Regions from separate parts of the Nonomuraea sp. NPDC052116 genome, predicted to be linked through region 4. Evidence: riboswitches for the same ligand, from Rfam matches in the RefSeq annotation. Region 4 holds a riboswitch; each other region holds the start of a gene.
The links. Region 4 has a riboswitch for thiamine pyrophosphate ahead of AB0L65_RS48380 (hypothetical protein). Riboswitches for the same ligand answer to the same signal wherever they lie in the genome.
Positions count from the first base shown of each region.

Region 1: another riboswitch for thiamine pyrophosphate. It lies ahead of tenA (thiaminase II); the one in region 4 lies ahead of AB0L65_RS48380 (hypothetical protein).
Region 2: another riboswitch for thiamine pyrophosphate. It lies ahead of AB0L65_RS52755 (cytosine permease); the one in region 4 lies ahead of AB0L65_RS48380 (hypothetical protein).
Region 3: another riboswitch for thiamine pyrophosphate. It lies ahead of thiO (glycine oxidase ThiO); the one in region 4 lies ahead of AB0L65_RS48380 (hypothetical protein).

Region 1 is NZ_JBFAWA010000064.1:184-6,409, forward strand. It holds gene AB0L65_RS59925 (BTAD domain-containing putative transcriptional regulator) at 197-3,025, shown strand; gene tenA (thiaminase II) at 3,006-3,713, opposite strand; TPP riboswitch at 3,705-3,800, opposite strand; gene AB0L65_RS59935 (hypothetical protein) at 3,841-4,119, opposite strand; gene AB0L65_RS59940 (MFS transporter) at 4,191-5,405, opposite strand; gene AB0L65_RS59945 (DUF5937 family protein) at 5,465-6,226, shown strand, end outside.
Region 2 is NZ_JBFAWA010000043.1:66,453-73,965, reverse strand. It holds gene AB0L65_RS52775 (TenA family protein) at 1-587, shown strand, start outside; gene AB0L65_RS52770 (DNA-formamidopyrimidine glycosylase family protein) at 634-1,512, shown strand; gene AB0L65_RS52765 (helix-turn-helix domain-containing protein) at 1,533-1,928, shown strand; gene AB0L65_RS52760 (rhodanese-like domain-containing protein) at 1,925-2,248, shown strand; TPP riboswitch at 2,304-2,419, shown strand; gene AB0L65_RS52755 (cytosine permease) at 2,410-3,741, shown strand; gene AB0L65_RS52750 (methylated-DNA--[protein]-cysteine S-methyltransferase) at 3,710-4,279, opposite strand; gene AB0L65_RS52745 (PAS domain-containing sensor histidine kinase) at 4,373-6,217, shown strand; gene AB0L65_RS52740 (ATP-binding protein) at 6,394-6,825, shown strand; gene yidC (membrane protein insertase YidC) at 6,809-7,450, opposite strand.
Region 3 is NZ_JBFAWA010000016.1:129,560-137,072, forward strand. It holds gene pknB (Stk1 family PASTA domain-containing Ser/Thr kinase) at 1-518, opposite strand, end outside; gene AB0L65_RS29195 (thiazole synthase) at 739-1,494, opposite strand; gene thiS (sulfur carrier protein ThiS) at 1,487-1,687, opposite strand; gene thiO (glycine oxidase ThiO) at 1,684-2,799, opposite strand; TPP riboswitch at 2,789-2,906, opposite strand; gene AB0L65_RS29210 (FAD-dependent oxidoreductase) at 2,960-4,129, shown strand; gene AB0L65_RS29215 (Rv2175c family DNA-binding protein) at 4,160-4,534, shown strand; gene thiE (thiamine phosphate synthase) at 4,512-5,150, shown strand; gene AB0L65_RS29225 (polyprenyl synthetase family protein) at 5,319-6,386, opposite strand; gene metF (methylenetetrahydrofolate reductase [NAD(P)H]) at 6,556-7,476, shown strand.
Region 4 is NZ_JBFAWA010000036.1:141,010-148,522, forward strand. It holds gene AB0L65_RS48350 (HAD-IC family P-type ATPase) at 1-582, opposite strand, end outside; gene AB0L65_RS48355 (RtcB family protein) at 1,183-2,586, shown strand; gene AB0L65_RS48360 (archease) at 2,590-2,991, shown strand; gene AB0L65_RS48365 (DUF1918 domain-containing protein) at 3,081-3,275, shown strand; gene AB0L65_RS48370 (CBS domain-containing protein) at 3,396-3,830, shown strand; gene AB0L65_RS48375 (alpha/beta hydrolase) at 4,116-4,979, opposite strand; gene AB0L65_RS48380 (hypothetical protein) at 5,082-5,804, opposite strand; TPP riboswitch at 6,205-6,349, opposite strand; gene AB0L65_RS48385 (hypothetical protein) at 6,650-7,165, opposite strand.

The sequences.
Region 1 (6,226 bases), on a different contig from region 4:
TGCGCGCAGCGAGGGGCGATGCCCGCCGGAGCCGCGAATCTTGTCCGTTAGATCTTCCGAAGCGCTCTTGCTGGGGATCAAGATTGCGAGTCCGGCATACAAAGAACATCCAAAATCGGTATAAAGGCCCTTCCAGCTTGAACGCTTCACCAACGGACGCCCTCGCACGGCGCCCAGCTCAGGAGAACGCGCGGTCATGGTGGTTGAACAGCCCGTATTCAGTGTTCTTGGGCCGCTGCAGGCCCGGGTCCCGGCAGGGCCCCTACGCATCGCGGGCAGGAAGCCCAGGCTCCTGCTCGCCTCGCTGTTGCTGGAGGCCAACGAGGTGGTCAGCTCGGAGGCGCTCGTCGAGGTGCTGTGGCCCCGGACGCAGCCGTCCTCGGCCGTGGCCAACCTGCGCACGTACGTGAGCACGCTGCGCTCGGCCGGCGTCCAGATCGAGGCCCGGCCCTCCGGTTACGTGATGCAGCTCGACACGGGGCGGCTGGACGCCCTGGAGTTCGAGGACCTGGTGGCCAGGGCGCGGGCGGCGGGGCGTACCGAGGAGGCGGCGGAGCACTTACGCCGGGCGCTGGCGTTGTGGCGCGGCACCCCGCTCGGCGACCTGCCCGCCAGCCCGCTGTGGGACGGGCGGCTGCGCGCGCTCACCCAGGCCCGGCTGGCCGCGTTCGAGGAGCTGGTGGCGCTGAAGCTGGCGCGCGGCGAGCACGCCGCCGCGATCGACGACCTGCGCGACCTGATCGGCGAGCACCCCTACCGCGAGGACCTGTGGCAGCAGCTGATCCTCGCCCTGCACCACAGCGGCCGGCGGGCCGAGGCCCTGAACGCCTACGCCACGATCAGGCGGCAGCTCGTGGACGAGCTGGGCATCGAGCCGGGGCAGGAGTTACGTGACGTGCACGCGTCCGTGCTGGCGGGCGACGCCCCGCCCGCGCCCGTCGCGGCGGCGCCCCACCAGCTCCCCGCGGACGTGCCGGACTTCACCGGCAGGGCGCGGGACGTCGCGGCCGTGACGCGCGCCCTGTCCCCCGAGGCCCACCGGCCGGACGGGCCGCCCGCGATCGCCGTGGTGACCGGACCTCCGGGTGTGGGCAAGTCCGCGCTGGCCGTGCACTGCGCCCACGCGTTACGGGCGGGCTACCCCGCCGGCCAGCTCTACCTGTGCCTGGGCGGCACCGAGGCCGAACCCGCCGACCCGCTCACCCTCCTGGCCGAGGCGCTGCGCGCGCTGGGCGTCGCGGAGCCGGCGCTGCCGCCGACCGTGCGCGAGCGGGCCTCGCTCTACCGCTCCCTGCTGTCCGAGCGCCCGATGCTCGTCCTCCTCGACGACGCCGCCGACACCGCCCAGGTACGCGCCCTGCTCCCCGGCAGCGGCAGCGCGGTGCTCGTCACGAGCCGCCGGCGGATCGCCGAGCTCCCCGGCGCGCTCCAGCTCGAACTCGACGTGCTGCCGCCCGCGGAGGCCGAGCAGCTCCTGGGCCGGATCGTCGGCCCCGAACGGGTGGCCGAGGAGCGCGAGGCAGCCCAGGCGATCGTGCGCTCCTGCGGCCACTTACCGCTGGCCGTCCGCGTGGCCGGGGCCCGGCTGTCCGGACGGCCCGGCTGGTCGCTGGGGGTGCTGCGGCAGCGGCTGGAGGACGAGGCCGGCCGCCTCGACGAGTTACGCGCCGGCGACCTGGAGGTACGCGGCTCGTTCGAGCTCAGCTACCGGCGGCTGTCCGACGACGCCGCCCTGGCCTTCCGCGCGATCGGCCTGCTCGGCGAGCAGTCCGTGCCCGGCTGGGTGGCCGACGCCGTGCTCGACCGGCCCAGGGCCGACGCCGTCGTGGACACCCTGGTGGACGCGAACCTCCTGCGGCTGGCCGGCACCGACCACGTCGGCCAGCCCCGCTACCGACTCCACGACCTGATCCGCTGCGCCGCCAAGGAGAAGGCGGGCGGCGACACCGAGCGGCACGCGCTGGCCCGGGTGCTCGGCGGCTGGCTGACCGCCGCCGAGCACGCCTCCCTGCGGCTGCCCACCACTCTCTTCGGGCTGACGTCCGACCTCGCGCCCCGCTGGAGCCTGGAGCGGGAGACCCTCGGCCGCCTGACCGCCCAGCCGCTGTCGTGGTTCGACGCCGAGCGGGAGTCCCTGGTCGAGGCCGTACAGCTCGCCGCCGGCGCGGGCCTGGCCCAGTCCGCATGGGGGCTGGCCGCCACCCTGGTCCCGTACTTCGATCTGCACTGCCTGCTGGACGAGTGGCAGCTGACGCACCGCCTCGCCCTCGACAGCGCCCGCGCGGCCGGCGACCGCCTCGGGGAGGCCGCCATGCTGCGCGGCCTGGCCCAGGTCTGCCTCTACCAGGACCGGTACGCCGAGGCCGAGGACATGTTCAAGCGGGCCCGCGTCATCTTCCACGAGCTGGGCGACACGCGGAGCGAGGCCATCTCGATCTGCGGGCTGGCGGCGGTCAGCCAGTTCTCCAACCGGCATCTCAAGGCGCTCGCGTCCTTCCGGCAGGCGCTGGCCATGTTCCTGGCCATCGGCGACCGCAGCGGCGAGGCGTACGCGCGGCAGGCCATCGGGCGCGTCTACCTGTCGCTGCGGGACCTGCAGCAGGCGTCCCGGTGGCTGGGGGACGCGCTGCGGCTGGCCGAGGAGCTCGGCGACGCCCACCGCGAGGGCTGCGTGTCGATGCAGCTCGGCCGCATGTACGACCTGTTCGCCCAGTCGGACCGGGCCATGCGCTACCAGGGGCACGCGCTGGGCATCTTCGAGGCGCTCGGCGACCGCCACTGCGGCGCGTACGCGATGCGGAACCTGGGCGGGCTCCAGGTGGCCAGGGGCGACCGTTCGGACGGCTCCGACCAGTTGAAGCGCTCCCTGGTGATCTTCCAGCAACTGGGGGATCGCAGCGGGGAGGCGGACACGTACCAGACGCTCGGCGAGCTGTACCGCTCGTCCGGCCGCACCGCGCTGGCCACCGATTACCTGCACCAGGCCCGTGAGCTGCGCAGGGAGCTCAGCGAGTCGTTCGCGTGAGCTGCGGCCGGAGCCACTGTCCCGTGGGCCAGGTCTCCAGGCGCCAGGCGCTGTCCCAGAACATCCACTCGTACTCGGTGGCCCGGCAGAACGCCTCGTCCATCGCCCGGCGCGTCTCGGGGTCGGCGCTCTCGGCCAGCCGGTCGGTGATGGCCTTGGCCTGCTCCACCGAGGCGGCGAAGGCGGGGTCGGAGTAGGTGCCGATCCAGGTCCGGTACGGGTGGTCGGCCGCGCCCGCCGTACGTTCGAGCAGTGCCGCGCCGACGTCCTGGTAGACCCAGAAGCACGGCAGCACGGCGGCGGCGAGCACGGGCAACGGGGCGGCCAGGGCCGTGGCCTGGAGGTAGGAGGAGTAGGCCAGGCAGGTCGGCGAGGTGGCGACGGCCGCCGTCTCGCCGGCCGTCAGCCCGAACTCCTCGAGGTAGCCGGTGTGCAGGGCCCGCTCGACGACGAGCGCCGTGTGCGCGCTCTGCGCGAAGAACGCGGCGTCGGCCGGGGAGCCCGCGCGGGCCGAGGCGGTCGCGAGGACCTTGGCGTAGGCCACCAGGTAGCGGCCGTCCTGGACCAGGTAGAACGCGAACCGCTCGCGGTCGAGGGTGCCGTCGCCGAGCGCGACGTTGAACGGGTGGTCGTGGATCGCCTCGAGCAGCGTGGCCGTGCGCGTCCAGATTTTCTCACAGAAGGTCACCGATGACGTCCCTTCGCTAGTGCGAACTAGATCAGGTTCGACGGGTGTGATCTCAGCCCGGCAGCCCGGGCACCCCGCGTCACGGCCAACGCTAGCAGAGGCCCGGCCCGGTCGTGTCAGGCGGGGATCAGCTCGTGCAGCGTGCCAGGGGTGTAGACCCGCGCCCCCTCCGGGAGGCGCTGACGCGGTTGCCCTCCACCTGGTTGAAGCCGGGGTGGCCCTTCAGGTAGAGGTGCAGCCACTTCACCAGCCAGCCGCCGTCGGCGCCGCGCAGGAAGACGCTGAGCAGCGCCGCGTCGAGCTGGCGGGCGGCGGTCTCCCCCCAGCCGGACCCGGATCCGGCGGGCGCGGCGCCGATGGGGACGCGCAGCCGCCGGGCGATGACGAGGCTTTCCAGAGTGTCCACGAACGGCACCATATAGCCGGGACACGCCCGATCGCGGGGGGTTTCCGCGCCCGCGCCGAGGGTGCGGCCGGTCAGAGGTGAGGGGCCGCTTCGCGCATGCCGTCCGGGCGCAGCACGCCCGCCAGCGCCAGCGCGACCAGGACCCCGGCACCGCCCGCCACCGCGATCGCGGGCCCGGGCGCGATCACCTCTCCGAGCGCCCCGACCAGCGCCGCCCCGGCCGCCTGCCCCGTCATCAGCCCGGACGACTGCAGCCCGAACGCCTGCCCCCGCACCTCCTCGGGCACCGACTCCACGAACCGCAGCTGCAACCCCAGCTGGTACGACAGCCCCGCGGTCGCCACCGCGGCCAGCACGGCGGCCCACGCCATCCCCGGCCCGAGCGCGAACCCCACCCACGGCACGCCGAGCAGCACCGCCAGCGGAAACGACAGCCGCTCCCGCAGCCCCGGCGCGGCGAACCTGCCCACCGCGAACTCCCCCACCGCCATCCCGCCGGCCGCCGCCGCGAGCACCACCCCGGCCTGCCCCTGCCCGCCCAGATAGGGCACGACCATGGCCTCGGCCCCGGCCAGGAACACGCACGGCAGCCACCCCGCCAGCAGCAGCCCGCGCACCCGCCCGTCGGCCAGCAGCCGCCGGTTGACCCGCAGCGTCTGGCGTACCGTGCCCGCTCCCACCGTGCCCGCTCGCGCCGTGCCCCGGGCGGGCCGGTACGGCAGTCCGGCCCGCAGCACCACGGCGGCCACCGCGGCCAGGCCCGCGGTGGTGGCCAGCGCCCCCGAGGGCCCGGCGACGGCCAGGAACGCGCCCCCGGCCGCCAGCCCGGCGATCTGCGCGCTCGCGGAGGCCACGTTCAGGACCGACCGCCCGAGCACGAACGCGTCGCCGGGCAGCACGTCGGGCAGCATCGCCGCCCGCGCGGCGAAGAAGACCGGCGTGAACAGCCCCGTGACCAGCACCAGCGCCAGCATCGCCCAGACCGGCAGCCGCGCGTAGGCCAGCAGCAGGCACGTCACCGCCCGGACCACCTCGCCGGTCACCATCAGCGCCCGCGGCGGCAGCCGGTCGGCCAGCGAGAGCAGCAACAGCCCGCCCACGATGAACGGCAGCCAGCCGGCCATGTACGCGGCGGCCGACAGGCCGGCCGAGCCGGTCCGCGCATAGACCAGCACGGACAGGGCCAGCATCTTGATCGAGTCCCCGCCGACCAGCAGCGCGAAGCTGCCGAACAGGACCCGGAACTCCTTGACGGCGAACACCTCGCCGAACGTCGCGCCATTCACGTCCACGATGGTGCGGACCGGACCGGCGAACTGGCGACTCTTTCGGATATAACCGAAAGGTGCCCGTAAGAATCGAGGTCACCCCGCAGGACCTGGTGGCGACCAGGTTCGCGATCTCGCCGCTGATCGAGACCATGCACGCGCAGTGGGTGCTGGCGGGCCGGCTGGAGGCGGGCGTGCACGGCCGGTGGGCCGCGCGGTGGCGGGGCACGTACCGGGAACTCGAACGCGTCCACCCCGTGCTGCGGGCCGCGGACGCGATCAGCGGCAACCGGCGCGGCACGAACGTCGCCTTCATCGCCCCGCCGCCGACGGCGGTGGACGTGCCGTTCGAGGCGGAGCTGGCCGCCATGCGCAGGACGCCGCTGGAGCAGGCGCACGCGGAGATCGCCCGGGCGCTCGCCGGGCGGCCGGTGGCGGACGGGGTCAGGGAGCTGCTGGCGGGACCGCGGGTGGTGGAGCGGTTCGCCGACGCGTACGAGGCGCTCTGGACGGAGGTCGTCTCCCACGAGTGGCCGCGCTTCCGCGCGATCCTGCAGCGCGACGTCGCCCATCGGGCGGGACGGCTGGCGGCCTACGGCTGGGCGGCGGCGCTGGAGGACCTCAGCCCGCAGGTCCACTGGCGGCCCCGGGGGCAGATCGAGGTCGAGCTGACCAGCCTCCACGGGCTGCGCCGGCTCGGCGGCAAGGGGCTGCTCTTCCTGCCGTCGGCGTTCACGACCGCCGTCGGCGCCTATCTGGAGGACGCCTGGCCGTACGCGATGATCTACCCCGCGAGGGGCGCCGCGGCCGTGCCCGCCGTGGCCGACGCCGACCTGTCG
Region 2 (7,513 bases), on a different contig from region 4:
TGCACGCCGTCGGCCGCCCGCTGCTCCGGGCTCAGCTCGAGCACCCGACCGTGGCCGGCATCGCGCGTGGCGACCTGCCCGAGGCGGTGTTCAGGTCGTGGCTGGAGCAGGACTACCTGTTCCTGCTCGACTACGTACGGGTGTTCGCGCGGCTGGCCTGGCAGGCGCCCGACGGGCATCTGGGTGATCTGGTGGACCTGGCGCACACCACGTACCACGACGAGTTGAGCCTGCACAGGTCGTTGTCGGCCGAGTTCGGCGCGGATCTGGAGGGGGCGGTGAAGGGGCCGGCGTGCGCGGCGTACACGGCGTTCCTGCTGGAGTCGGCGGCGTCGTACGGGGAGGGGCTGGCGGCGCTATATCCGTGTATGTGGGGATATTCGAGTCTCGGGCAGATATTGGCGGAAATTTCCCCTGCTGAGTCGAGATATCGGGCGTGGGTGGACACGTACGCGGATCCGGCGTTCGCGGCGCTCACCGCGCGGATCGCGCAGATGATCGACGAGGCCGCGCCGGACCCGGCGCGGGCCGAGGAGCTGTTCGCCGAGGGGATGGCGCACGAGCTGGCCTTCTGGAGCGTGCCGTAGCCGTCCACAGGCTGTGGACGGCCGGACGCGCACGTACCCTGGGGACATGCCGGAACTTCCCGAAGTGGAGTCGCTCACCCATTTCCTGCGCGAACGGGCCGTGGGCCGCACGGTCCTGGGGATCGACGTGGTGGCCTTCCAGGCGCTCAAGACGTTCGACCCGCCGGCGACCGCGCTCGGCGGGCTGACCATCACCGGGGTGTCGAGGCACGGCAAGTTCCTCGACCTCGACTGCGACGGCCTCCACCTGGTCATCCACCTGGCCCGGGCGGGGTGGCTGCGCTGGCGCGACGACCTGTCGGGCGCGAAGCCCGTACGTCCCGGCAAGGGCCCGCTCGCGGTACGGGTCCGGCTGGCGCCCGACGAGGAGGGGCTGGCGCCCGGGTTCGAGCTGACGGAGGCCGGGACGCAGAAGCGCTTGGCCGTCTACGTCACCAAGAACCCGGACGGCGTCCCCGGCATCGCCGCACTCGGCCCCGACCCCCTCGACGGGTCCTTCACCGTCGAGGCGCTCAAGCGCATCGTGGGCGGCAACCGCACCCAGATCAAGGGGCTGCTGCGCGACCAGAAGATCATCGCCGGCATCGGGAACGCCTACTCGGACGAGGTGCTGCACGCGGCCAAGATGTCCCCGTTCAAGATCGCGGCCACGCTGACGGACGCGCAGATCGCCGACCTGCACGAGGCCATCATCACCACCCTGGGGGAGGCGGTGGAGCGGGCGCACGGGCTGGCGGCCAAGGACCTCAAGGCGGAGAAGAAGTCGGGACTGCGGGTCCACAACCGGACCGGGCAGCCGTGCGACGTCTGCGGCGACACGATCCGCGAGGTGTCCTTCGCGGACTCCTCGCTGCAGTACTGCCCCACCTGCCAGACCGGCGGCAAGCCCCTGGCCGACCGCCGGCTGTCCCGCCTTCTCAAGTGAGCTCGACGGAAGAAGGCACTGTGGAACCGCTCGACGACTACGACGTGCGCCAGTGGGACACGCGCGAGGACTGCGAGGTGCGTCAGATCCTCGACCGCATCGCCGACAAGTGGTCGCTGCTCGTGATCGCCCTGCTCGACTGCCAGAGCCTGCGCTTCACCCAGCTCCGCCGCGAGATCGACGGCGTCAGCCAGCGCATGCTCAGCGTGACCCTGCGCCAGCTGGAGCGCGACGGCCTGGTCAGCCGCACGGTCCATCCCGTCGTGCCGCCCAGGGTGGACTACGCGCTCACGCCGCTCGGCCGTACGCTGCACGAGACCATCAAGTCGCTGGTCACCTGGACGGAGACGCACCAGGAGGAGATCGCCGCGGCGCGTGCGGCCTACGACGCCAGGCGCGAGATGATGGAGTCATGACCGTTCCTGAGATCGAGGCCAGTGCCGTTCCGGCAGACGCTTACCTGCTCGACGTCCGTGAGCAGGACGAATGGGTCGCGGGGCACGCCCCGGAGGCCGTGCACATCCCCATGACCCAGATTCAGGGGCGGGTCGACGAGGTGCCCGGCGACCGCACGGTCTACGTCGTCTGCCGGGTGGGCGGCCGGTCCCTGCAGGTCGCGGCCTGGCTCAACCAGCTCGGGCGCGACGCCGTCAACGTCGGCGGCGGCATGCAGTCGTGGGAGTTCGCGAGCCGCCCGATGGTCAGCGAGACCGGGCAGCAGCCGTTCGTGGCGTAAAAAGGCCCCACTGTGGCGGTTTCGTCGTTGCTGAGGCATGATGAGGGCGCCAACTGCAGATTGTCGCGGGAGCTCGGGGTGCGCCGGGCTGAGAGGGCAGCCATAGATCCGCTGCCGACCGCCTGAACCTGTCCGGGTAATGCCGGCGTAGGGAGTGTGCGATGACGCATGTCGTCGACGAAGTTCCGCTGACTCTTGAAGGCAGGCCGCCGAAGACCCTGGGCGTGCTCGATCAGGGCGCGCTCTGGGCGAATCTCGGAGTCAGCCTCCTGGGCTTCTCCGGCGCGTTGCTCCTGCTCAACCCCCTGTCCGACGCTCCCCTCAGCCTGACCGCCGCGCTCCTGGCGACCGTGGTCGGCAGCCTGATCGGCACCGCCATGGTGGGCCTGTCCGCCGTCCCCGGCACCCAGACGGGGCAGCCCGCGATGGTGCTGCTGCGGGGCCTGTTCGGGGCGCGGATCTCGTACGTCCCCACGGTGCTGAACATCGTCCAGATGCTCGGCTGGGCCGCGTTCGAGCTGTGGGTGATCGCCAAGGCGGCCAGCGCGATCTTCGGCGCCGTGCCGTACCAGGTGTGGGTGATCGCGGCGGGGTTGCTGACCACCGCGCTCACGATCTGGCCGCTCGGGTCCGTCAGGCTGCTGCGGCGGTACGTCACCATCGGCGTGATCGTGTCGATGGTGTGGTTCGCCTGGTTCTTCCTCACCAGGGCGCCCGCGCACACCGGCGGGTCCTGGACGGCCTTCGCACCCGCCGTGGACTACGTGATCGCGCTGTCGGTGTCGTGGGTGCCGATGGCGGCCGACTTCGCCCGGCACTCCAGGTCGAGCAGGGCCGCGTTCACCGGCGTCGTCGGCGGCTATACGCTGGCTCAGGTCGCCTGCCTGGGCCTGGGCGTGTTCGCGGTGGCCATGGCGGGGGCCGACAAGGTGGCGGCCGACGGGACGTCGGTGTTCGGCGCGTTCGTGGCGGTGCCGCTGGGCGCGCTGTTCTTCGCGATCCTGGTGCTGCGGGAGACCGACCAGTCGTTCGCCAACGTCTACTCCACCACGGTCTCGCTGCAGAACCTCATGCCGCGGGTGGACCGGCGCGTCTTCTCCATCGCCATCGGCGTGCTGAGCGTCGCGATCGCCCTGGTCGTGGACGTCAACTCGTACGGGGCGTTCCTCGGGGTGATCGGGGCGGTGTTCGTGCCGATGTTCGCGGTGCTGGCCGTGGACTACTTCGTGCTCGGCGGCTCGCGGAGCTGGAACACCGCGGAGAACGCGCCCTCGCGCTGGTCGAGGCTGGTGCCGTGGGCGCTTGGCTTCGTGGCGTACTGGCTGACGACCTCCGCGCCCACGCTCGAGCCATGGGACGGCTTCTGGCAGGGGGTCCGCGACGCCATCGGCTTCACCCGGCAGCCGTGGATGAACGGGGCGCTCGGCGCGGCCGTGGTCGCCGTGCTGGTCACCCTGCTGATCAGCTGGTCGACACGCGCCTTTCGACGTTGAGCAGGTGTTGCTTGGCGGCCGCGCCGCCCGCGTAGTCGCCGAGCGCGCCGTCCTCACGCACCACCCGGTGGCACGGCACGATCACGCACACGGGGTTGGAGGCCAGCGCGTTGCCGATCGCCCGCAGCGCGCGCGGCCTGCCGATGCTCGCGCCGATCTCCTCCAGCGTCGTGGTGGTGCCGTATCGGACCGCCATCGTCTTCTGCAGCACCGTGCGGGCGAAGGACGTCGCCAGCGCCAGGTCGACGGGCGTGGTGAACGCGCGCAGGCGGCCGGAGAAGTAGGCGTCCAGCTCCCTGCGCACCGGGTCGAGCCGGCGCGGATCCGGCCCGATGAACCTGCCCACGTGCCTCGTGAGCAGCTCGTACACGGCGTTTTCCGGCTCGAAGCTGCACGCCGCGATGCCCTTGCCGGTGACCGCGAGCATCAGCCTGCCGACGGCCCCGTCATAGGGGCCGAACGCGATGTCGGGAGGCGCATCACCTCGATAGGTGCTGGAGGTCACGCGCAACAGGGCATCGAGATCGTTGCTCGACATGCCGCCAGCCTCCCGCCGCCGAGAATCACCGTGACCGCAGCGTATCGGACGGATCGCCCGACGCACTCACCACGCCACGTGCACTATGGAGGAGTGGGGGACGAATGGGCCGGTAGTGACGACGAAATAGCTCGCGCTGCCCTCGCCGGTTCGCCCAACGCCGTCGTGGTCGTCGACCGTGATCAGAGCGTACTGGTCTGGAACGAGGCGGCCGAACGGCTGTTCGGGTGGACGGCGGAGGAGATGCTCGGGCGCCGGGCGCCGATCGTGCCGGGCGAGCTGACCGCCGAGCACAACGCCGTGCTCGAACGCGTACGCACCGGCGGCCAGGTCTCGGTCCGCACCAAGCGCCTACGCGACGACGGGACCGTGCTCGACGTGCGCGTCGACATCAGCGCGCTGCGCCTGGGCAGCTCCGTGGCCGGGTACGTCTGCGTGCACCACCTCGCGCGGGCCGACCAGGTGGCCAAGGACCGCATGGCGCGCCGGGCCAGGCTGGTGCGCCGGCTCACCGACGTGGTCGGCGACATCAACTCCGAGCTGGAGCTGTCGGCCGTGCTCGACCGGATCTCGGCCAGCCTCACGGAGCTCACCGGGGCGGACGCGGGCGGGTTCGTGCTGATCGAGGGTGAACGGTTACGGCTGGTCAGCACGTACCAGCTGCCGGAGGCCATCAGGGGCACCACCACGGACCTGCGCACGAGCCTCGTCGACAAGCTCTTACGCACCGGCAAGACCGTCATGCTGGAGTCGAACGGGCTCCAGGACCTGGTCTGGGCCCGGCTGAAGGGGCTGCACACGATCGCACTGGGCCTTGCCGCCGTCGGAGGGCGCCCGTACGGGGCCTTGTACGCGCTGTTCGCCCAGAGCACACCCGGACACCTCGAACTGGAGCTGCTGGAGCTCCTGGCCGGTCACGCGGGCATCGCCGTCGGCAACGCGGTGGCCTACCAGGAGGCGGTGCGGCAGCGGGCGCACGAGCAGGCCGTCTTCGACGCCAGCGCCGACGGCATCGCCGTGCTCGACGGATCGGGACGGGTCGTCCGGTGGAACCCGGCCGCCGCCGAGCTCACCGCGTTCCCGGCCGAGGCCGTCATCGGCGGGCCGCCGCCGTTCCCGCTGCCCAAGCCGGGCGAGAAGGTCACGTTCCAGATGGAGACCGGGCGGTGGCTGGACGTGGTGAGCGCGCAGATCGAGGAGACCGGCGAGGTGGTCATCGACTTCCGCGACGTGACCACGGCCAAGGAGCTCGAGGAGGCCAAGGACCTGTTCCTGGCCACGACCAGCCACGAGCTGCGTACGCCGATCACGATCGTGCGCGGGTTCGCCAGCACGCTCGACCGGCGCTGGGACAAGATGAGCGACCCCGAACGCCGCTCGGCCGTGCACACGATCTCCGAGCGGGCCAGGTCGCTGGGCGAGCTCATGGACCACCTGCTGCTCGGGGCCAGGGCGGGGGCCGACGAGCTCAAGGTGCGGATCGAGGAGTTCGACCTGGCCGAGCGGATCGACGCGGCCACGCTCGGGCTGCCCGCGCTGTCGGACAAGCACCGGGTCGAGGTGGTCATCCAGGACGGGCTGCCGAACGTGCTGGGGGACGCCCTGGCCACGGACATCGTGCTGGGGCAGCTGCTGGAGAACGCGTTCAAGTACTCGCCCAAGGGCGGGCTGATCAGCGTGGAGGCCTGGGCCGAGGCCGACAACGTGGTCGTGGTCGTGGACGATGAAGGGGTCGGTATCGCCCCTACTGACCGAGAGAGGATCTTTGAGAGGTTCGTCCAGGTGGACAGCGGCGACCGGAGACGGTTTGGTGGAGTGGGGCTGGGTCTCTACATAGTCCGCAGCCTCGCCAGGGCCCAAGGCGGAGACGTGAGCGCGCACCCGAGACCCGGAGGCGGCACCCGGATGCGTCTCGAACTGCGAGCGTCGGGGGCCTAGTTTCACTATCGGATCCGACACACCGAGGCGGTAACGAGGTGGTCACAGTTGAGCTGATCTATCGTCCAATGTGTACAAGCTGTGATCGAGATGCGGTTTCTGGGATCGAGTAACGGGGCATTTCGGTCGTACCGGGGAGTGTTCCCGCGGGGGGCACAGGGAACGGGGAGGTGGGTGTGTCAAGCGTGGTGCTGCTGCCGTACGCGCCGTCCAGCGTCGCCGTCGCCCGCCAGCGCCTGAGCACTGAGCTGCAGGACAGCGGGGTTTTTTCGACGGCGATCGATGACGCGGTGCTCGTGGTGAGCGAGCTGCTGAGCAACGCGCTGAGGCACGCGCATCCCCTTCCGTCGGGGATGGTGAGAGTGGCGTGGCTTCGGAGTGACGATCACATCGAAGTGGCGGTGAGCGACGGGGGTGCGGCGACCGAGCCGCGCGCGGGCCGCCCGACCCTGTCGTCGCTCGGGGGCCGGGGGCTCGGCATCGTGGAATACGTGGCGGAGAGCTGGGGGGTCCGGCACGACGGTGACACGACCACGGTGTGGGCCATCCTGCCCGCTCCTCGCGGATCGATGAACGGGCAGGTCACAGCCCTCAGAGAGGCCGGCTAGCCAGCACCGCCCGCTCGGTCGTGGCCCATGCCATGGACACGAGCAGGTAGAGCCCAGCCGCGAGCGGCAGCACCAGCGCGGCGAGCACTGAGCCGTACGGCATCCATGGCAGGAGTCGCTTCAGCCAGTCCGGCTGGTCCTCGGTCACCTTGATGTTCCTGGCGGAGAACCATGCCACCACCGCGACCAGCGCGATGACCAATACAAAGACCAAAACCGGCGCACTGACCAGACCGAAATTGGCCACCGCCCCGGCGACCTGCTGACCCAGCGGAGCGCCGAAAAGGGTATGTCCGGCCAGCGCGGTCGGATGCGTGGCCACCCGGTACATCAGCCACATGAACGGAAACTGCCCCAGCATCGGCAAGAATCCGGCGAACGGCGAAGTGCCTTCCTTGGCGAACAGCGCCGAGGTCTCCTTGGCCAGCCGCTCGGGGTTGCGCGCGTGGCGCTTCTGGAGCTCGCGCAGCTTGGGGGCGAGCCGCTGGCGGAGCTTCATGGTCCGGGACTGGCGGACGTTCAGGGGGAGCAGCAGGAGCCGTACGGCCAGGGTGAACAGCACGATGCCCAGCGCGGCACTGCCCCCGGACATGCTGATGACGAACGTGACAAGAGAATCGATCATGAGCCCTACTTGGAGTGAGATGGGGAAAAGGGCTCACTCGTACGAGTAGCCCCGCTTGACGAT
Region 3 (7,513 bases), on a different contig from region 4:
CGGGTCTGGTTGGTGGCCTCGATGGCCCGGGCCAGGCCGAAGTCGACGACCTTGACCCGGCCGTCGTCGGTCATCAGGACGTTTTCCGGCTTCACGTCGCGGTGGACCATCCCGGCCTGGTGGGCCGCGCCGAGGGCGGCGAGCACCGGGATCATGATCTCGAGCGCCTCGCGGGCGGGCAGTCTGCCGCGCTCGCGCAGGATGTCGCGCAGCGTCTTGCCGGGCACGTACTCCATCGACAGGTAGACGACGTCGTTGTCCGTGCCCTGGTCGAAGACGTGCACCACGTTGGGGTGTGAGAGGCGGGCAACCGACTTGGCCTCGCCGATGAACCTGCGCACGAACGCGGGGTCCTCGGCCAGTGAGCCGTGCATGACCTTCAGCGCCACCGTCCGGTCCAGGCGGACGTCCAGCGCGAGGTAGACGGTCGCCATACCGCCCCGGGCGATCCGGCTCTCGATGCGGTAGCGCCCATCGAGGAGCCGCCCGACCAGGGGGTCCGCAGTCGTCGTATCCACCCCGCTGAGTTTACGGGCGTTTTGCCACTGGGAGGGCCTCACCGCCCGAAACCGATGCTGAGACGTTCCCGTTGGAACGTCCCAGCTCCTCACGCGTCACTCGGGTCGGCGAGTCACCGGCACTCGGGTCGGCGAGTCACCGGCACCCGGGCCGGGGCGTCGTCGGCATCCGGGCCGGGGAGTCGTCGGCATCCGGGGGAGGAGGTCGTCGGCGCTCCGGTCAGGGAGTCATCGGTGAGGAGGCCTCGGCGTAGCGCCTGCGCGGGATGCGGCCCGCCAGCCGCGCCAGCCGTCCCGCCTCCACGGCCTGCTTCATGGCGACCGCCATGAGATCGGGCCGCTGCGCCCTGGTGACCGCCGTGGCCAGCATCACGGCGGCGCAGCCCAGCTCCATCGCCAGCGCGGCGTCGCTGGCCGTGCCGATGCCCGCGTCGAGCACCACCGGCACGGACACGGCCTCCACGATCAGCTCGATGCTGTGCGGGTTGCGGATGCCGAGCCCCGAGCCGATCGGCCCGCCCAGCGGCATGACGGCCGAGCAGCCCGCCTGCTCCAGCCGCCGCGCCAGCGCGGGGTCGTCCCCGATGTACGGCAGCACCACGAACCCGTCGGCCACCAGCCGCTCGGCCGCGTCGAACGTCTCGATCGGGTCGGGCAGCAGGGTCCGCTCGTCGGAGATGACCTCGACCTTGATCCAGTTGGTGCCGAGGGCCTCCCTGGCCAGCCGCGCCGTCAGCACGGCCTCGCCCGCCGTGAAGCAGCCCGCGGTGTTGGGGAGCACCTTGATGTCCCGCTTGCGCAGCACATCCAGGACCGAGCCGCGGGCGTTCGGGTCGAGCCGCCGGATCGCCACCGTGGTCAGCTCGGTGCCGGACGCGGCCAGCGCCTGGTCGAGCACGTCGAGCGAGGGCGCGCCGCCGGTGCCCATGATGAGCCGGGAGGAGAAGCTCTCCCCGGCGATGATCAGATCATCCACCTTGCACCGCCGTCAGAACCTCCACCCGGTCACGGTCGCTGAGCGCCGTCGTCTCCCACGAGCTCCGCGTGACCACCTCGTCGTTGACGGCCACGGCCACTCCGGTGGTGGCCGTGGTCAATGTGCGTACGGCCTGCGCCACGGTCGTGCCGTCGGCCACCTCGTGCGAGGCCCCGTTGATCATCACAATCATGAAATATCCCGAAATCTCCCGGGCGAGCACATGGCCGCGAGCTCGCCCTCCTCGCCCAGCAAAATGTCCGCCGTGAGCGGCGCCAGGAGCACGCCGCCCCGGTGATGGCCGGTGGCCAGCGCCAGCCCCGGGGTGCCGCTGGGGCCGATGAGCGGCAGGTTGTCCGGCGTGCCCGGCCGCAGCCCGGCCACCACGTCGGAGACCTCCAGCTCCGTGATGCCCGGCACCAGCTCCCTGGCGTCGCGCAGCAGCTCGTAGAGCCCGCCCGCGGTCACCCTGGTGTCGAAGCCCATCTCCTCCTGTGTGGCCCCGACCACCAGCTCGCCGTCGCCCCGGGGGACGAGGTAGACCGGTGTGCCGAGCACGGTGCCGCGGACGCACCGGGTGAGCAGCGGCTGCGGCGAACGCAACCGCATGATCTGCCCCTTGACCGGCCGGACCGGCACCTCGGCCAGCCCGGCGCTCCACGCCCCGGCCGCCAGGATCACCCGCTCCGCCCGCAGCTCGGCTCGCCGGTCGTCGCCGCCGGGCGGCTCCAGGCGTACCCCTGTGACCCGGCCGCCGTCGCACAGCAGCTCGCCGACGCGCGCCCGTACGAGCTGGACTCCCCGCCGGTCGAGCGCGGCGAGCAGCGCCGCCGTCACGCGGCGCGGGTCCACCCAGGAGTCGCCGACGGCCAGCAGCCCGCCCCGCACCGAGGGGGCCAGCATGGGCTCCAGGCGGCGGCACTCGCGCCCGGTCAGCCGCCGGACGGGCAGCTCCAGCTTCTCCAGGTACGCGGCCAGCTCGTCCAGCGCGGCCAGGTCGTCCGCCCCGAACGCCACGTCGAGCGTCCCCTCGGAGCGCAGGTCCAGGGCCTCGGGGCCGGCCAGCCCCGCGTCGGCGGCCAGCTCGGCGGCGAAGGCGGGCCAGCGGCGCAGCGACGCCACACCGAGCCGCAGCAGCGGCACCTCCGTGTAGGTGACCTCGCTGACCGGCGCCAGCATCCCCGCCGCCGCGTGCGAGGCCCCCGAGGCGGGGGCCGGGTCCACCAGGGTGACGGGCCGCCCTTCGCGGGCCAGCCGCCAGGCCAGCGAGAGACCGACGACCCCGCCGCCCACGATCACATCCATCCGCGCTCCCTTCGCCGGCATGATCCGGATCAGGTGTCTTGCGGTCGAAGGCCCGATGGCAGCCTTCCTCTCAGCCCGGTCACGGCCGGACTCCCGCGCGTCTTACGCCCCCAGCCTACGGCCTCGCTGCGACGCCCGGACACCGGCCCACGTTAGGGTCATGAACGTGAACGAAGTCGTGGTGGTGGGAGCGGGTCTGGCCGGAGTGCGCACCGTGGAGGCGCTGCGCGCACAGGGGTTCGGCGGGCGGATCACGCTGGTCGGCGAGGAACGGCATCGCCCCTACGACCGTCCACCCCTGTCCAAGGCCGTGCTGTTCGGCGACGCCGACACCAGCTACGTCGACACCGACCTGGCCTCGCTCGACGTGGTGTTCCAGCCGGGGGTCAGCGCCAAGGCGCTGCGCGAGGGGGTCGTGGAGACCACCGAGGGCGAGCTCGGCTACGACGGGCTGGTCATCGCCACCGGCGCCGAGCCGATCAGGCTGCCCGGCGACGGCCCGCAACACGTGCTGCGCACGCTCGACGACGCTCACGAGCTCAGGGCCATGCTCGTCCCCGGCGCCCGTGTCTCGATCATCGGCGCCGGCTGGATCGGCGCGGAGGTGGCCACCGCCGCCCGCCGCGCCGGGTGCGCGGTGACCGTGATCGAGGCCGGCCCGGCGCCGCTCGCGACGGCCGTCGGCGCCGAGATCGGGGCCCGCACCGAGCGCTGGTACGACGGCATCGACCTGCGGCTCGACACCATGGTCGACTCCGTGGACGAGGGCGGCGTGCGGCTGGTGGGCGGCGAGTTCGTGGACGCCCACGTGGTGGTCACGGGCATCGGCGTGCGCCCGGCCGTCGAATGGCTCACCGGCGCCGACATCGACCTCCACAACGGCGTCGTCGTGGACGAGCACCTGCGCGCCTCCCTCCCGAACACGGTCGCCGTCGGCGACTGCGCCGCCTGGTGGTCGCGCCGCTGGCAGACCAGGCTCAGGGTCGAGCACTGGGACACCGCGCTCAACGCCCCCGAGGTGGCCGCCGCGAGCCTGCTGGGCGAGGACGTCGCGTACGATCCCGTTCCGTACTTCTGGTCGGAACAGTTCGGGCACATGGTGCAATACGCCGGTCATCATTTGGCAGGCGAGCGCCTGATCTACCGGGGCGAGCCGGAGGGCAAGTGGTCGGCCGTCTGGCTCACGGCCGACGACGCCCTCGCCGCGGTGCTCGCCGTGGACCGGCCGCGAGACCTCGTACAGGGGCGCAGAATCATCGGCGCGGGACACCGTCTCGACGCGGAACGCCTGGTAGATCCAGAAGTCTCTCTACGGGATTGTGTTGTTTGAGCAAGCACGGCATGTGGTAGTTGTGGTTTCGTGACGCTTTCTGTTGCACAGATCGACCGGGAGACCGACCAACTCGTCGACGAGTGGCTCACGCTCCCCGAAGTGGCCTCGCGCCTAGACCTTTCGATCGGGCGGGCCAAGCAACTCCTCAAGGACCACAAGCTGCTCGGCGTACGCCGGGGGGGCGGCGGGCCACAGGTGCCCGCTGTGTTCCTCGATGGAAAGGACGTGATGAAGGGCCTGCCCGGCACGCTGACCGTGTTGCTGGACGCCGGCTACGACGATGTCGAGTCGCTGCGCTGGCTCTTCACCCCTGACGAGTCCCTGCCCGGATCGCCCATCGAGGCGATCAAGGCCGGCCGTCACACTGAGGTCAAGCGGCGTGCCCAAGCCCTCGGTTTCTGAAGCCCGCCTCTATCTCTGCACCGACGGCCGCCGCGACCGCGGCGACCTGGCGGAGTTCCTCGACTCGGTGCTGGCCGGCGGCGTGGACATCATCCAACTGCGGGAGAAGGGTCTGGAGGCCCGCGAAGAACTCGCGCTCCTCGAAGTCTTCCGCGACGCCTGCGACCGGCACGGCAGACTGCTGGCCGTCAACGACCGGGCGGACGTCGCCTACGCCGCCCGGTCCGACGTGCTCCACCTGGGGCAGGACGACCTTCCTGTGACGGTCGCGCGAGAGATACTCGGCGACGACATCGTCATCGGACGGTCCACCCACTCCGTGGCCGAGGCTTCCGCCGCGGCAGCGGAGCCGGGCGTCGACTACTTCTGCTGCGGCCCCATCTGGCCCACGCCCACCAAGCCCGGCCGCCCGGCCCCCGGCCCGCCGCTGCTCCGGCACGCGGCGGCGCTGGAGACGTCGCGGCCGTGGTTCGGGATCGGCGGCATCGACCTCGCGAACCTGGACGAGGTGATGTCGTACGGCGTGCGCCGCGTGGTGGTCGTACGCGCGATCACGGACGCGGAGGACCCGGGCGCGGCGGCGGCGGAGTTCGCCAAGCGCCTGTCCTCCGCCTGACCGGCAAGCCCCTGACCGGCAAGCCCCTGACCGCGGCGGCCACCTGACCGCAGGAGGCCGCCCGGCCGTACGGGGCCCTGTGACCCACGAGGCGCCCGCCACCACACGGGCGCCTCCGAGTCGGCGGCCGGGCCCAAGGTGGCGATCCCCTGCCCAGGACAGGTCAGGTCAGGTCTTGCGGGAGGTGGCGGCGATGGCCAGCTCCGTCAGAGCCGCGCGGGCCTCCACCGTGATCGGCGCCTCGTCCAGCGCGGACAGCGCGTCCCCCAGATAGTCGCCGATCAGGTCCTCGCACTCCTGCAGCGCACCCGTCTCGTCGATGATCTGCCGCAGCGTCTCCACCCCGTGCTCGTCCAGCCCGGGATCCCCCAGCAGTTGCCGGACGGTATCCGCCGCACCCGGGGACGCGGCCGCCAGCGTGCGGGCCACGAGCATCGTCCGCTTGCCCTCCCGCAGGTCGTCGCCGGCGGGCTTGCCCGTCTGCGCCGGGTCGCCGAACACCCCCAGGATGTCGTCACGCAGCTGGAACGCGATCCCGACCCGCGTGCCGTAACCCGTGCACAGCTCGTCCATCCAGGGCGCGAGCTTGCCGCCGGCGAGCACCAGCCCGAGCCTGAGCGGCTGCTCCACCGAGTATTTGCCGCTCTTGAACAGCGCCACCCGCAGCGCCGACTCGAACGTGTTCTCGCCGTGGGCCTGCTCCAGCAGGTCGAGGTACTGGCCGCACATCAGCTCCGTACGCATGTGGTCGTGCACGGGCTGGGCCGCCGCCAGGGACTCGGGCGGCAGGCCGCTGGTGCGCCACATCTCGCCCGACCAGATCAGCAGCAGGTTGCCCAGCAGGATCGCCGCGCCCTCGCCGAACTGCTCCGCGGACCCGTACCAGGCGGACTTCTCGTGCAGCGCCTGGAACCGGCGGTGCGCGGACGGCATGCCCCTGCGCAGGTCGCTCTTGTCCATCACGTCGTCGTGCACCAGCGCGCTGGCCTGCAGCAGCTCCAGCGAGGCCGCCGCGGTGAAGATCGCGGGCACGTCCGTGCCGCCCGCGCCGCGCCAGCCCCAGTAGCAGAACGCCGGACGCAGTCGCTTGCCGCCGGCCAGCAACTCGTCGGCGGCCGTGCGCAGCGGCTCGAGCTCGGGGTCACCGGGGGCGGGCAGCTGTCGTTCGACGAACTCTCCGAGGGCACGCTCCACCTGTGTGCGGAGGGTGTTCATGCCAACGGCGTCAGTGGTCATGCCTTGAGACTAGTGGCCGTGTGCGGGGGATCGGATGTGCAGGTGTCCCAATAGGGGCATCTGGGGTGGCGTGGATGGTGATGTGCCGCTCGTGCCGGTGACATGGCTGTGGCGGCAGGGGTGACACGGCCGTGACCTTGAGTCGGCGAGGTCCCTGTAACCTTGGCACATGGCGCTTGGTCGACCCTCCATCCTGCCCGATCGTGTTCCCACCGTCCGCGACATGCTCGCCGCCGGTGGCCGGTCGTTCTCCTTCGAGTTCTTCCCGCCGAAGACCGACGAGGGAGAGCGGCAGCTCTGGAAGGCGATCAGGGAGCTGGAGTCGCTGCGGCCGACGTTCGTGTCGGTGACCTACGGCGCGGGCGGCTCCACGCGCGACCGCACGGTCGACATCGTCGAGCGGATCGCCCACGACACGACGCTCACGCCCGTGGCGCACTTCACGGCGGTCAACCACTCGATCCGCGAGCTGCGTCACCTGGTGGGGCGCTTCGCCGACGCCGGGGTGCGCAACATCCTGGCCGTCCGCGGCGACCCCCCTGGCGACCCGACGGCCGAGTGGTTGCAGCACCCCGAAGGCGTCCTCTACGCCGAGGAGCTGGTGCGGCTGATCAGGCAGGCGGGCGACTTCTGCGTCGGCGTCGCCGCCTTCCCGTACAAGCACCCGCGCTCGCCGTCCATCGAGAGCGACACCGAGTTCTTCGTGCGCAAGTGCGAGGCGGGGGCCGACTACGCGATCACGCAGATGTTCTTCCGCGCGGACGACTACCTGCGGCTGCGCGACCGGGTGGCGGCCAGGGGGTGTGACACGCCGATCATCCCCTGCATCATGCCGGTGACGCAGATGAGCACGATCGCGCGCTCGGAGCAGCTGTCGGGAGCGCCGTTCCCGGCGGAGGTGGCGGCCCGCTTCGAGGAGGTGGCCGACGACCCGGCGGCGGTGCGGCGGCTGGGCATCGAGCACGGGGCCGAGCTGTGCCGGCGGCTGCTCGACGAGGGCGCGCCGGGCATCCACTTCATCACCTTCAACCGCTCCAGCGCGTCGCGCGAGGTCTTCCAACGCCTCGACGCGGTGCCCCTTTCCGCCTGAAAACCTGTCGTTCTTTACGGCTCTTTACGGCTCGTTC
Region 4 (7,513 bases):
CCACAGGACCTGGGCGGGAAGCAGAGGGAGTACGAGCCCGGCGAACGGTCCCAGCAACATCACCGCGATCTCGGCTGCCCCACCGGACAGGCCGTAGACCAGGAAGCGGCGGATGTTGGCGTAGACGCGGCGGCCCTCCTCGACGGCCGCGACGACGGTGTCCAGGTTGTCATCGGCGAGTACGAGGTCGGCTGCCTGGCGAGCGACCTGGGTGCCGCGTTCGCCCATGGCGACACCTATGTCGGCGCGTCGTAGCGCGGGACCGTCGTTGACGCCGTCACCGGTCATCGCCAGAGCCTCACCGTGCGCGCGCAGGTCCTCGATGATGTCGAGCTTCTGTCCGGGCGTGGCACGGGCGTACACGCTGACCTTCGCATGATCGGTCGTCCCAGGATCGCGGAGATCCACGACGGGATCACCGGCATTGATGATGCCGAGATCGGTGGCGATGGCCCGGGCGGTCCCCGGATGATCACCGGTGATGAGGAGCGGCCTGATGCCGGCCTGCTTGCAGGCGATGATCGCGGTGGCCGCGGCCGGGCGTGGCGGATCCAGAATCGCGACCAGCCCGAGCAACGACAACCCGCTCTCCGGCGCGGTTTCCGGAACGGCGGGCAGATCGCGGCTCGCGACCGCCAGGACTCGATAACCGTCCCTGGCCAGTTGCTCGGCGCGTTCGGCGGCGCGGGCCAGAAGCCACTGGGCGCAGGCACCGGGGCACGCCAGGCGGCCTCATCGGCAGCACCTGACGGCCCTCACGTCGCGGTGGTGCCACGGCCGGCCACATCGAGAACACACCTTGCTCTGATCCCGCCAGGAACCTCAGCCGCACTTCCCGGTGGCACGGTGGCAAAAGCGGACTCTACCGATGTCGGCATCCCGGCCCTGGCCAGAGGGACGCATGCTCTATGCGATCAAAGACAAAGGCTGAACGGTCCTGCCCCAGCTCGCCCGAGAGGGAGCGGAGGCGTCAGGGCGCCGCCCCGCCTCGACAATGGGGCCCGCACCGAGCCGTCCGCGCCGACCAGATCGGGCCGAACGGGCCGGGGTTAAAGGTCTTTCGCCCCTGAGGGGATCAGCCGGCGGGAGGGAGGATGGACATTGCCCGCGAGGCGGGCGAGGGAGTCACTCGCTCCGCGGGCCTGACAGGTTTGTGTCTTGAGACCCTCATGAGGAGCCCGGATGGAGCTCGTCAAGGAGACCTCCCATCGATTCCGCATCGACAGGCATGGGGCCATGCGAGTGCCCGGAATCGTGTTCACCTCCCGCGCACTGCTGCCTGAAGACGAGGCACTCCAGCAGGTGATCAACGTGGCTACCCTGCCGGAGATCGTCGGCGCCTCGTACGGGATGCCCGATCTCCACTGGGGGTACGGCTTCCCGATCGGCGGCGTGGCGGCCACCGACGTGGCAGCGGGTGGTGTCGTCTCGCCTGGTGGGGTCGGCTTCGACATCTCCTGCGGGGTGCGGCTGCTGGCCGCGGACGTGGACAGTGAAGGGCTGCGCCGCGACCGGCTGATGGATCTCCTCGACGTCACAATCCCGCGGGGCCCGAGCAGGCACGCGGTCTGGCAGTCGCCCGGCCGTGCCCGGCTCGAGAACATCCTGTACGGCGGCGCCCGCTACGCCGTCGAGCAGGGCCACGGCGTCCCCCGCGATCTGGAGCGCTGCGAGGACCGCGGAGCGGTCGCCGACGCCGATGCCTCTCACGTGAGCACGCGGGCCATGGAACGCGGCCAGGGTCAGGTGGGCAGCCTGGGCTCGGGCAACCACTTCCTGGAAGTGCAGGCGGTCGACCAGGTCTACGACGAGAAGGCGGCAGCCGCCTTCGGGCTGCGCGCCGGCCAGGTGTGCGTGATGATCCACTGCGGATCGCGCGGGCTCGGGCACCAGATATGCACCGACCACGTCCGCGCGATGGAGGTGGCCATGCCCCGATATGGCATCAAGGTTCCGGATCGGCAGCTCGCCTGCGCGCCGGTCGGCTCGCCCGAGGGCCGGGCGTACCTGGGGGCGATGGCCGCTGCCGCCAACTATGGCCGGGCCAACCGTCAGCTGCTCGGCCAGGCGGTGAGGCGCGCGTTCGCCGAGGTCACAGGCGCAGAACTGGAGTTGGTGTACGACGTCTCGCACAATCTCGCCAAGATCGAGAAGCACGACGGCAGGCTGCTGTGTGTGCACCGCAAGGGCGCCACCCTCGCCCTGCCGCCCGGCCATCCAGATCTGCCCGCCGACCTGGCGGCCGACCTGGCGGCCGTCGGGCAGCCGGTGCTGATACCCGGGACCATGGGCACGGCGTCGTACGTGCTGGTCGGCGTCTCCGGCGGCGAGGCGTTCCATTCCACCTGCCACGGCGCGGGCCGTACCCAGAGCCGCCACCGGGCGGCGCGCTCCATCAGCGGCCGTGAACTGCGCGACCGGCTCGAGGCCGGCGGCATCGCCGTGCGTGGCTCCACCTGGCGCGGCCTGGCCGAGGAGACCCCGGCCGCGTACAAGGACGTCGACGAGGTGGTGACCACCGCCGAGTGCGCGGGATTGTGCCGCAGGGTGGCCAGGCTGGTGCCGCTGGGCGTGGTCAAGGGGTGAGAGATGACCCGCGGGCATCGTACGCTGCCGCACACGGCCGACACCCGCATCCAGGCCTGGGCTCCGACGGTCATGGAGTGCATCGCCGAGGCGATCCTCGCCATGGGCGACAGCTTCCTGGACATGGCAGGTGGGGTCGCGTGCGCCGAGCAGCGCGTGCGCCTCGCGCCGGGCAGCCCGGAAGATCGGCTCGTCGCCGCGCTCGATGAGGTGATCTACCGGATGGACACCACCGGTCAGGTGCCCATCCGCGCCACGCCGGAGGAGGACGGGCTGCTGCTGGCGACGGCGGAGGTCGAGACGATGGCGCAGACCGGGGCGGTTCCCAAGGCGGTCACCCTGCACCGGCTGGCTTTCGAGCAGCGCGGGGACCAATGGATGTGCACGGTCACCCTTGACGTGTGACCGCCGGCCGGCGCTCGGGTCCTGCCTCCGGAGTCGGCATGCCGAATGTGGGAAGAGCGTCCTTGAGGGGAGAGGACCAACGGAGGTGCATGATGAAGGCTGTCGTTGGAGACAAGCTGGTCATCGAGGGCCGTCACGAGAGTGATCCGCGCCGGATCGGCGTCATCACCGAGGTGGAGCACACGGACGGCTCGCCGCCCTACATGGTGCACTGGTTCGACTCAGAGCACGACACCCTGGTGTTCCCAGGACCCGATGCGAGGGTCGAGCACGTGAACGCATGAGACACCCAAAGAGTTCGTCGAACGATTTTTTACATCTTCCGGCGGCCCGCCTGCCCATGCTCGGACCAGCACGGGTAGGGGCAGATGAGAGCGCTTCGTACCCTGTTGGGGAGGCGAGCGATGGATATAGGCGAAACCGGAGTGAAAGCCCGGGACGTGATGCACGAGGGAGTCCAGTGCATCGGCGAACACGAGAGTTTGCGCGTCGCCTCGCAGATGATGTGCGATCTCAGCGTCGGCGCGCTGCCCATCTGCGGGGACGACGACCGGCTCAAGGGCATCATCACTGACCGGGACATCGTGGTCCAGTGCTGCGCACACGGCGGGGACATCGACGAGACCACCGCCGGGGAGCTGGCTCGTGGGCTGGTATGGGTGGACGCCGATGCCAGCATCGAGGAGGCGCTGTTCAAGATGGAGCAGAACCACGTCAAGCGCCTGCCCGTGATCGAAAGTCACCGCCTTGCCGGCATCATCAGCGAGGCCGATCTCGCGAAAGAACTGCCCGACAACAAGCTTGCCGAGTTCGTTCATCGCGTTTACGCACTCGACTGACACGCCGGCCTGATACCCCGCTGCCAGCGGGACGGCCAGCCGTGCACTGGCCGATGCCGTCGCCGAGGCCCAGGGCAACGCCGGCGCGGAGCTTCAGAATGGCTTCGGCTCCAGCAAGGCCCCAGCGGGCGCCGGTGATGTCGAGGCGGTCGGCGATGAGGTGGCGACGTGCTTGTGTGACTGGGCCGAAATCGGCCTCGGTCGGCACGAGGGTCGCGTGCTTCCTGCCTGTGATGGCCGGCAGCCCGTGCTGTGCCGCGCGGTCGGCCGGCAGATCGGTCGCGGTCAGCGAAGGCCGCCGCTTTCCTGGGTTGCGATGAAGTCGAGCACCGCCCGCGAGAAGACTTCCGGGTACTGGAACAGTGAGCCGTGGCCCGAGTCGGGGTAGATGATGAGCTGTGCGTTGGTGATCTTCTGGGCCATCAGGAACGAGTTCGGCGTCGGGACCATCGCGTCCCGGACGCCGCTGACGATGAGCGTGGGCTGCTTGATGTTGTGCAGTTCGCCCAGTGTCGAGCCCTTGCCGGCCCACCAGTCGTTGACCGCCTTGCGGAGCGCGACCCCGGCCTCGTCGGTGACGTCGGCTCGCTCGGGTCGCTCAGGCGTGTAGATGCGCCCCAGGTAGTTCGCGGTGGCGGCCTTGCCGGTTTCGGAACTGCTGAACCACATCGCCTCGTACGTCTCCTGCGGGCTGCGGGCCATCTTGGTCCACTCCTCGACCTCGGGGCTCTGGAGCACCGCTCCTTCGCCGGCGCCTGCGCCCGTGCCGACAAGGATCAGGTAGCGCACGAGGTCCGGCCGCGTGAGCGTCAGGCGTTCCGCGATGTAGCCACCCATCAAGAATCCCAGCAGGTCCGCCTGGGAGATGCCGAGCTCTTCAATGAGGCGAATCGCCGTGCCGGCCATCTCCGCGATATCAGCCCCGACCTTGCCGTCGGAGAATCCGACGCCCGCGTTGTCGAAGACGATGACGTGGCGTTGGGCGGCGAGTCGCTCGATGACCACGGGATCCCAGTCATCGATGCTGCCGACGAAACGACTGAACAGGACGAGCGGCACGCCGGTGCGGTCCCCGAACTCCCGGTACGCGAGGCGCGTGCCTTCGACCTCAACATACTGGATGGGAGTATTTGCATAAAGTGTGGACATGTCAGGCCTTCCAGGAGCACGCGACGCACCCCTGACGCCACGTTGACAAGCCGATCGCCATCTGACTGGTACCGATTCCACGGATCGCCATTTCCAGGTGATTCAGCTCATGGTGACATTTTCAATCTCGATCCCGATCGACCAACTCTCCGAAGCGGAATTATCCGGATTCCTCCGATGGACTCGCCGTCGAGTCGGGAACATGATTCCGTGAAAATCCTTGTGTTCGCCGACGTACTGAGCAACGGCAACGCCGACATTCACATCCACGTTGTAGTCGAGGCGTCGGAGCATACCGTTTTCAGCGAAGTAGTAGGTCTGCTCCGAACTGTGCGAGGCAATGCTGTCGGGGTACTTGACGTGCAGCCGCCGCCACGTCTCACCGCTCTCCTCCCACCGCGCCCCCTCGCGCGACTCCATCCCCGGATATGTGAAGAGGAATGGCGTGGTCAGGTAGTTCCACATGGCGTACCCGAGGAAGTAGCCCACCTGAAGGGACTCCCACGGCGATGTCAGGTCGTACCCGCCGTAAGTGGAGCGGATTCCGGTCCGGCTCTCCAGGGTGCCGCCGTCCTCCGCTACCAGCGAGACCCGGTCCTCACTGCGATCGAAGATCATATCCTGGTCTGGGGCCGCCCAAGGAGAGAACCGTATCCACTCCTGACGCGTCTCGGCGGTGAGCTTCGCATGAAAAGGCTCATCCGAGAACCCTCTGACTTTCCAGAAGGGGCCGTGGAATTGCGCATCAACGCTCAGTTCACCGATCTGCGACCAGCGCTCCAAACCACCGTGGGCCGTGAGGACATGATTCAGCAGGTCGTTCATCCCATCCCCGCATGGATTACGACGTCTCGTTAATCAGCGGCCGGGGAAAATCAGCATGCCGCAGATCTACGAGGGCATACAGCATGATTCTCCGCCGCTCTTGGGCCGGCATAACCTACCCCTCTGCGCCTGCCGTAAACCCCATCTACGCAGCTCAAGCCGCATGTGAGTACTCGGAGGGGACGGGCTTCCGTGGAAATCCCATCGCGGCGCTGTGCGAGACTTCCAGGGGGTGATCCGCTCAGCCATGCTCGGCACGGTCAGCCACGGTGTCCTGCGCTACACATCCTGCCCGGTCGCCGTCGTACGGCCACGTGTCCGAGCCGACTGAACACGTTCGGGGGCCGTCGCTTTGCTTGATGGACCCGCTGGTGAGAGTTCCCCGGGCTGCACACGACAAAGACCTGTGAGGCGCTCTCCCTTCGCCGGTATGGTCCGGATCAGGTGGCTAGGGGTCGCCGGTCGGTCTTTCGGCTTTCCGACCTCTCAGCCCTTCCATTGATCCTCCTTCGAGGCTCTCAGGTCGGACTCCCTCGCTCGTCTCACAGGCCTAAAACTAACCTCCCGCCGTCCGGTTCGTCTCGCCAGGGACGAAAGTCCTTCTCTTTGAGGACCAATGGCCCTGGCACCGCGGCCCAAGCTCGGGTCGGCCGGGAACGCCTCAGGGACGGTAAGGCACCCGCCGATCTGGGCTTTCTGGAGAGGACTTCCACGTCGTTCTCTCCGATCTCGAGCGGGATCGCCGTACGTCAGCGCGTTCTTCGGATCGGTCAGCCATGCCCTCGTCCAGTACGCCAAGGGCCTGATCTTCGGCTCTCGCTGTACGCCGTGTGAGATGTAACGGGCTACCCATCAGGTTTGCGGCGGCGCCACCGCGCGCACGCCTCCGCCCAGGAGGCGTCCCACGCCGCGTACCGCCCTCTGTCGAGCAACCCTCTGAAGGCCCGGAAGGCCAACGACAGTGCAGCCGCCGATCCCACGACGACCAGGAAGGCCGCGACCGTGGCGCCCGTCAGCGTTTCCGCGTGGCTCGTCGGAGAAGTGGTCAACTCGCCGCGACCGTCGATCCACACCTTTACCGACGTGCCCGCTCTGGTGCCCGCGGGCACGGCCACCTCGCCCGTCTTCCAGTGACCGGACGGAGCCATCCACCGCGCGGGAGCGTGTGATCCCGGCTCCGCGCCATCCTCGCCACCTCCGGCAGGAAGGGTGTACGGCGCGTCCCGGGCCAGAGTCGCCGTCACCGACTGGCGGATGCCCTGGCCGGCTCGCTCGGCCTGCAGGCCTCTCTCATAGACCGACCGCCCCACGACGACGGCCGGCCAGACGCTGAACAGCAGCAGAATCAACGTGACGGCCACACCTGCCGCTTCCAGCCGATCGGAACGACGACGCAGCGGATTCCGTCCCAGCCAGTACCGGCGCACTCGAAGCATCACCCACTGACTCGCGCGCCTCATCACGCACCTCCCCCTATCCTTCAGCCTCCGGCGGAGGCAACGGTTCACGACAGGGGCATATGACCCGACCTCAGCGGGCCCTTGGACCTCCTGTTCACAAGGGAGATCTGGCCTCGGCTCACCGAAGGCGGACGACTCCGGATGAACGGCCAGCCTTGAGGCTCTTTGCCGTGGTTTTGCCACGCTTCGGGCAGAGGGCCCGTACGACGTCCTCAACGGCTAGCCCCGTTTTCCGCACGTGAGGTTGTT